Regions from separate parts of the Agromyces mariniharenae genome, predicted to be linked through region 2. Evidence: predicted binding sites of a transcription regulator. Region 2 holds the regulator's gene; the other holds the start of a gene.
What was found. The regulator HspR, encoded in region 2, represses chaperone genes until heat shock. The targets are predictions, from matches to a motif close to AAGTTGAGTCNNNNNGACTCAACTT.
Positions count from the first base shown of each region.

Region 1: the regulator HspR is predicted to act here: its motif matches at 3,153-3,177, upstream of FYC51_RS03765 (ATP-dependent Clp protease ATP-binding subunit).

Region 1 is NZ_VSSB01000001.1:827,617-831,593, forward strand. Features, by position in the region: gene FYC51_RS03760 (radical SAM protein) at 1-280, opposite strand, end outside; gene FYC51_RS03765 (ATP-dependent Clp protease ATP-binding subunit) at 522-3,137, opposite strand; gene FYC51_RS03770 (transposase) at 3,425-3,862, opposite strand; partial or broken gene FYC51_RS19860 (transposase) at 3,876-3,977, opposite strand, start outside.
Region 2 is NZ_VSSB01000001.1:1,880,355-1,884,331, forward strand. Features, by position in the region: gene FYC51_RS08645 (DnaJ C-terminal domain-containing protein) at 1-838, shown strand, start outside; gene FYC51_RS08650 (heat shock protein transcriptional repressor HspR) at 835-1,251, shown strand; gene FYC51_RS08655 (alkyl/aryl-sulfatase) at 1,340-3,211, shown strand; gene FYC51_RS08660 (hypothetical protein) at 3,270-3,977, opposite strand.

The sequences.
Region 1 (3,977 bases), 1.1 Mb from region 2:
TCGTGTCGGGCGAGTGCACCTTCGTCGGCGCAGTCCACTGCTCCAAGTACGTCAGGATCTCGGCCGACTCGTCGTACATCGTGCTGATCATGCCGTGGTCGGGGCATCCGCGCTCGAGCCAGACCCGGCCATCGCGGTCGGCGAGCCAACCGGAGAGCCGTCGCACCTCCGACAGCGGGCGATCCGGATCCTCATCGTGGCAGCGCGGGCAGAACGCGTTGACGTAGCGATGGATGCGGTAATCGCGCAGCGGCATCCCGGCACCTGCGGCCTGTTTCATGCGCTCACACTAGGGCGCGTCGAGGGTGTGGTCGGTGAGTCCTGGGTACGTGTCGCGCGATGTGATGTCCGATCAGGTCTGGGCCGTGATCGGCCCGGCCACAGGCCAACGAGCGGCCCCGCACCCGCGCTCCGCGAATTGGGGGACAAGCGAAGACCCGGCCGCTCCAAGGAGCGACCGGGCCTTCGCGCGGGGGATCTCGATACGCGTCGCCTTCGGCGGCGCTACTCGACCACCGGCACTACGCCGCCAGCGGCACGTCCACGGTCGCGCGCGCCACCGGGGTGACCACGAGCGACCCGTCGACCGCGTCGACCTGCACCGCCTCGCCGTCGCCCAAGGCGCCGGTGACGAAGAGGTCCGCGATGCGGTCCTCGACCTCGCGCTGGATCAGGCGACGCAGGGGGCGAGCACCGTACTCGGGCTCGTACCCGTGCTCGGCGAGCCAGGCCACCGCGGCATCCGTGGCCTCGAAGCCGACCTCGCGAGCCGAGAGCCGCGCGACCGTCGCGCCGAGCATGAGGCGCACGATCTCGGCGATCTGCTCCTGCGTGAGCTTGGTGAACAGCACGATCTCGTCGATGCGGTTCAGGAACTCGGGGCGCATGGCCTCGCGGAGCTTGCCCATGACCCGCTGGCGCACGTCGTCCTGCGACGAGAAGCCGTTCGCCGCGGCATCCGTCGACGCCACGAAGCCGAGTGCACCCGACCGCGACGCGAGGAACTCGGAGCCGAGGTTCGAGGTCATCACGACCACCGTGTTGCGGAAGTCGACCGTGCGACCCTGACCGTCGGTGAGGCGGCCGTCGTCGAGCACCTGCAGCAGCAGGTTGAACACGTCGGGATGCGCCTTCTCGATCTCGTCGAACAGCACGATCGAGTACGGGTTCCGACGAACGCGCTCGGTGAGCTGGCCCGCCTCGTCGTAACCGACATAGCCGGGAGGGGCGCCGACGAGCCTCGACACGGTGTGCCGCTCGCCGAACTCGCTCATGTCGAAGCGGATGATCGCGCCCTCGTCGTCGAACAGGCGGTCGGCCAGCGCACGCGCCAGCTCGGTCTTGCCGACGCCGGTCGGGCCGAGGAACAGGAACGATCCCACGGGACGCTTCGCGTCGCCCATGCCGGTGCGGTTGCGGCGCACGGCGCGCGCGACGGCGGTCACGGCGTCGTCCTGCCCGATGACCCGGGCGTGCAGCTCCTGCTCGAGCTCGGCGAGGCGCTCGCGCTCGCCCTCGGTGAGGCGGTTGACCGGGATGCCGGTCGCCCGCGAGATCACCGCGGCGATCTGCGCCTCGTCGACGATGGTGTCGGATGCCGCATCGGAGCCGCCGGCCTGCGCAACCTTGCCGCGCTTGATCGCGTCAGCGGTCGCCTCGTCGAGCTTGTCCTGCACCTTCGAGATCTCGTCGCGGATGCGCGACGCCTCCTCGTAGTGCTCGGCCGTGACCGCCGCGTTCTTGTCGGCCTCGAGCTCGGCCAGTCGGCCGATGAGCTCGGACACGTCCACCTTCACGCCGAGGCGGAGGCGCAGTCGCGCGCCGGCCTGGTCGATGAGGTCGATGGCCTTGTCTGGCAGGACGCGCTCGCTGAGGTAGCGGGCGCTCAGCTCGACAGCCGAGCGGATCGCGGCATCCGTGTACTCGACGCCGTGGTGCTGCTCGTACGCGGGCTTGAGGCCCTGCAGGATCAGCACCGAGTCCTCGATCGACGGCTCGCCGACCTTCACGGGCTGGAAGCGACGCTCGAGCGCCGGGTCCTTCTCGATCTGGCGGTACTCCTTGAGCGTGGTCGCGCCGACGAGGTGCAGCTCACCCCGCGCGAGGCGCGGCTTCAGGATGTTGCCCGCGTCCATGCCGCCGTCACCGGCACCGCCCGCGCCGACAACCGTGTGCACCTCGTCGATGAACACGATGAGCTCGCCCTTGTGGGTGGCGATCTCCTCCATGGTCTTGGTGAGGCGCTCCTCGAAGTCGCCGCGATAGCGGGTGCCGGCGAGCATGCCGGGCAGGTCGAGCGAGATGACGCGCTTGCCGAGCAGCGCCTCGGGGACGCTCTCTTCCACGATCGCCCGGGCGAGCCCTTCGACGATCGCGGTCTTACCGACGCCGGCCTCGCCGACCAGCACGGGGTTGTTCTTCGTGCGTCGGCTCAGGATCTCGATGGTCTGCTCGATCTCGTCGACGCGTCCGATAACGGGGTCGAGCTCGCCGTCACGGGCGCGCTGCGTGAGGTCCATGCCGAACTTGTCGAGCATGGGGGTATCCGTGGGTTGAGTAGCGCTCGACGAAGTCGAACGCGTATCGAAACCCTCGTCACCGAGCGACTCGGGGTCAACGGTCTCCCGCATCCCCTGCGTGAGCGCCTCAGCAGTCACGCCCGCGCGCGCCAGCACCTGGCCGGCCGGGGCATCCTGCCCCAGCACGAGCGCGAAGAAGAGGTGCTCGGGGTCGATGTACGTCGAGCCGCTCGAGCGCGCCACTTGGTACGCGTGGAAGAGCGCGCGGGACGCCGACGGCGTGATGGTGGCCGCGTTGATGTCAGCCACATCGGATGCCGCGGGCAGGCGCGCCTCGGTCGCGGTGATGATGCGCTCCGGCGCGACGCCGATGCGCTGGATGGCCTGCGTGACCGCCTCGTCCTCGACGATGACGCGCAGGATGTGCAGCGCGTCGAGCTCGGTCTGTCCGCGCTCGAGCGCGAACTTGCCGGCACGCTGCAGGATGCTCTGGGTGCGCGCGGTCAGGAACCGGCTGAGGTCGATCGACCGCGCCTGCCTGGCCTGCTCACCCGCGAGATACCGGGCGAGGAACTCGTCGAACGAGTTCGCGCCGGTGTCGCTGAAGTCTTCGGGCACCTAGTCCTCCTGGGGAACTTGAGTTGGGTACGCTCAAGTTCAACGCGGTGGGGGCGTGGGTATTCCCGCGATTGGACTCGTTATTCAGACGAGGCGGACCACAAATCGCGACCACCTGAGCTTGCGACACCTGGCGGAAGACTACGTGGCGATGTCTGGCGTCAACTCCGGCAACCACGTAGCCAGCCGACTGCCCGGGCCGACCGGCTTGCGAACGTCCGATGACGGACCCTCGCGAGACGTCCGTACCTCCAGCTGGTTGACGAGCGGGCGGCTGAACCCGATCACTACGCCGGCGGGCCGGCCGGGATTCGTGTCGTCACCGAAAGTGAGCGGACCTTCCCGGGGCTACGGAAATCCGGCTCTTCGTTATGAAGCGGGGCGCGGGTCTGGTTCGCCAGGGCTTGTGCCTGCCAGCGGCGAGCAGGATGCGTAGTTGGTGGAGTTGGGAAACGGTGCGCGAGCCTGAGGATCTTCTCGACGATGAGGTCGATGGCCTCGGTGCCGCCGTTGTTGGCCCCGCCGGTGTCGAAGTAGGCCAGGAACTGGGTCCGCCAAGCCCGCAGGCTCCGGCCGAGCCGGGCGACCTCGTGTACAGGGAAGGTGTGGAACGACTCGAGGATCTTCTCCGCGTCCCCTCGCCCGTCGACAGGCTGGTCGTGGCGGTAGACCGCACGGAGCTGCCGGTAGCACTGCCCGCGACGGTGACGTGCCAGTCCGGTCACCCGAGTGCAGGAACGCGTCGATCTTCGCGAGCTGCCGTTCAGTCAGGTGCCCGATACCGTGCCTCAGCAACCCGCGGATCCTGCACAGCGGGTCGTCCGTGTGCGCCGCGTGTCC
Region 2 (3,977 bases):
GGAGATCAGCGAGGCGCACTCGGTGCTGGCCGATGCCGAGGAGCGCAAGGAGTACGACGCGATCCGTGCGATGGGGACAGGCGCGCGGTTCACCGCGCCCGGCGCGGGCGGCGCCGGCGGCTTCGAGGACGTCTTCGGCGGCATGTTCGGCGGCCAGGGCGGCGGGGGCACCCGCTACACGTTCCAGCAGGGCGGCGACTACGACGACCTGCTCGGCGGCCTGTTCGGCGGTGGTCGCTTCGGCACGCCGAGCGGCGGCTACCGCGGCTTCGGCGGACCCACCAAGGGCCGCGACGTCACCGCGTCCACGACGCTCGACTTCATCACCGCCACCAAGGGCGACCAGATCACGCTGCAGACCGCAGAGGGCAAGCCGATCACGGTGCGCATCCCCGCGGGCGTGGCCGACGGCCAGAAGATCAAGCTGCCCGGCAAGGGCCACCCCTCACCCGACGGCGGTGAGGCCGGCGACCTCATCCTCACGGTGAACGTGCGCAAGCACCCGGTGTTCGAGCGCGACGGCCTGAACCTCCGCGTGACGGTGCCGGTCACGTTCGCCGAGGCGACGCTCGGCGCCACCATCCAGGTGCCGACGCTCGGCGGCGAGCCCGTGAAGCTGCGGGTCGCGCCCGGCACTCCGAGCGGCCGCGTGCTGCGCGTGAAGGGCCGCGGCGTCGAGACGAAGAAGGGCACGGGCGACCTCCTCGCCGTGGTGCAGGTGGCCGTGCCGTCGCACCTCTCGAAGGACGCGAGCGAGAAGCTCGAGGAGTTCGCGGCGCTGCTGCCCGACGAGGACCCGCGTGAGGAGCTGCTCGCGAAGGCGAGGAGCCAGCGATGAACGAGTCGAGCCCGCTGTTCGTCATCTCGGTCGCGGCCGACCTGGCGGGCATGCACCCGCAGACGCTGCGGCAGTACGACCGCATGGGGCTCGTCTCGCCGACCCGCACGGCCGGCAAGTCGCGGAGGTACTCGATGCGCGACGTCATGCAGCTGCGCGAGATCGCGCAGCTGTCGAGCGAGGGCGTGAGCCTCGAGGGCATCCGCCGCGTGCTCGGCCTCGAGGACGAGGTGCAGGGCCTCCGTGCCCGCGTGCGCGAGCTCGAGGCCGCGCTCGCCGACGAGATGCTCAACCGCCCCGGACGCCGGGTCTTCGCCGCCGGCTCCGCGGGCGACATCGTGTCGGTCCGCACCGGCACGCGCGTGCGCCGCGAGAACGCCGTCGTCGTGTGGCGGCCCCTCGACCGCGAGTAGCGCGGGTCCGCTCCTTCCTTGCGCGCGTCGCGCTGCATGCGGAAGGCTCGCTCAGGGGGAAGCTCCCCCGGGGGGAAGGAGCACACGCATGCAGCAACGGGAAGCGTCCGACGCCGTCATCGCCGCGAACGAGGCCCTGTCGGCCACGTTGCCGTTCGACGACGACGCCGACTTCGCCGCCGCCGACCGCGGATTCATCGGCACGCTCGACGACCCGGTCATCCGAGACGACCGCGGCGCGGTGGTGTGGGATGCCTCGTCGTACGACTTCGTCGACGGCGACGCGCCCGACTCGGTGAACCCGAGCCTGTGGCGGCAGTCGAAGCTCGTCGCGAAGCACGGACTCTACGAGGTGGTTCCCGGCATCTACCAGGTGCGCGGACTGGACCTCTCGGTGATGTCGTTCATCGAGGGCGACACCGGCGTGATCGTGGTCGACCCGCTCATCTCGAAGGAGACGGCCGTCGCAGCCCTCGGGCTGTACCGCGCGCATCGGGGCGAACGCCCGATCGTCGCGGTGATCCACACGCACAGCCACATCGATCACTTCGGCGGCGTGCTCGGCATCGTGACCCAGGACCAGGTGGACTCCGGTGCCGTGCAGATCGTCGCGCCCGAGGGCTTCGTCGAGCATGCCGTGGCCGAGAACGTCTACGCCGGCACCGCGATGGGCCGCCGCGCCGGGTACATGTACGGCGCGGTGCTCGCGCGCGGGCCGAAGGGCCAGGTCGGCGCCGGCCTCGGCCAGACGACCTCCGTGGGCGAGGCGACCATGATCGTGCCGACCCTGCACATCCGCGAGACCGGTGAGACCCACGCGATCGACGGCGTCGAGATCGAGTTCCAGATGGCACCGGGCACCGAGGCCCCGTCGGAGATGCACTTCCACCTGCCCGGCTACCGGGCGCTGTGCATGGCCGAGAACGCCACCCACAACCTGCACAACCTGCTCACGCTCCGCGGCGCGCTGGTGCGCGACCCGCACGTGTGGTCGCAGTACCTCACCGAGGCCATCGAGCGCTACGGCGAGCGCACCGACGTGGTGTTCGCGTCACACCACTGGCCGACGTGGGGCGCCGACGAGGTGCGGCGATTCCTCGCCATCCAGCGCGACCTCTACGCGTACCTCCACGACCAGACGCTGCGCATGCTCAACCAGGGCCTCACGGGGTCCGAGATCGCCGAGGTCATCCAGCTCCCGCCGGCCCTCGAGCGCACCTGGAGCACGCACGGCTACTACGGGTCGGTGAGCCACAACGTGAAGGCCATCTACCAGCGGTACATGGGCTGGTTCGACGGCAACCCGGCCCGGCTCTGGCCGCATCCGCCGCAGGCGCTGGCGCAGCGGTACGTCGACGCGATGGGCGGCCTCGATCGGGTCGTCGAGCTCGCGCAGGCGGCGTTCGACGCGGGCGACTTCCGGTGGGCCGCCACCCTCCTCGATCACGCGGTGTTCACGGACGACGCGCACGAGGCCGCCCGCGCCCTCTACGCCGACACGCTCGAGCAGCTCGCGTACGGGTCGGAGAACGGCACGTGGCGCAACTTCTTCCTCTCGGGCGCGACCGAGCTGCGCGACGGCAACTTCGGCACCCCGACCACGGCGAACGCGCCGGCGATCCTCGCGCAGCTGACGCCCGAGCAGCTGTTCGACGCCGTCGCGATCCGCGTCGACGGCCCGAGGGCGTGGGACCTCGACCTTGCGTTCGACCTCACGCTCACCGACCTCGGCCGCAGCTTCCACCTCACGCTGCGCAACGGCGTGCTGGTGTACGTCGAGCGCGAGCCGGCGACGGATGCCGCGCTGCACCTGGTCCTCGACAAGCCGCGTCTGCTGCGGCTCGCCGGCGGCGACGTCTCATCCGACGGCGTCGAGGTGACGGGCGACCTGGAGGTCCTGAAGCAGCTCATCGGCGTGCTCGACGAGGGCGACCCCGACTTCGACATCGTCGTGCCCTGACGACGTCGACGGCGCGTTACGTCACGACGTCACGGCGTCAGGGTTCGCCGAGGGGCGCTCAGCCCCAGGCCGACTCGGGCGCCGTGATCACCTTCACGGGCGCCGTCGACCAGTGCGAGCCGTACCCGTAGTGGCTGGTGGCCCACGGCGACGCCCAGATCGCCTGCGCCGTGGCGTTCGCGTCGGTTCCGGCCTCGAGCGAGGCCTCGATCGCGTCGTAGAACGCGTATCGGCGCAGGCTGTCGGCGGCGTACTCGGCCGCGATCGACAGGGTCGCGTAGCTGCCGAGGCCCGATCCGCCGCCCGAGCCGTTGCCGTTGTTCAGCGGGTTGTTGCGGTTCCACCAGTTGTCGGGACCGTTCTCCTGCCGCATCCAGCGCAGCATCACGTCGATGTTCGCCTGCGTCAGCGGGAAGTCGCCGGAGATGAGCACGAGCTTCGCCCAGTCGTGGTTGGTGCCCGACTCGACGAGCGTCTCGGGGCCGGTCGTGGAGACGTACGACTCGTGCGACACGTCGGGTGCCGCCACGTCGGCGGCCACGCTCACGGTCTGGGTGTCGCCCGAGAAGGCCTCGCTCGCGCCGGGCATCTGCGCCGGGGCGGGCGCCTGGGGCGTGAGCGCGAAGGTCAGCCCGAGCGAGAGCACGGCGAACGCGGCCGCGAGCGGTGCGAGCCGCCGACCGATCCGGGCGCGATGCTCGCGGCTCGCGGCGTGGATCCTCGCCGCGCGCCGTTCTCCCCGGACCTGCTGTCCTGCGTCACGCAT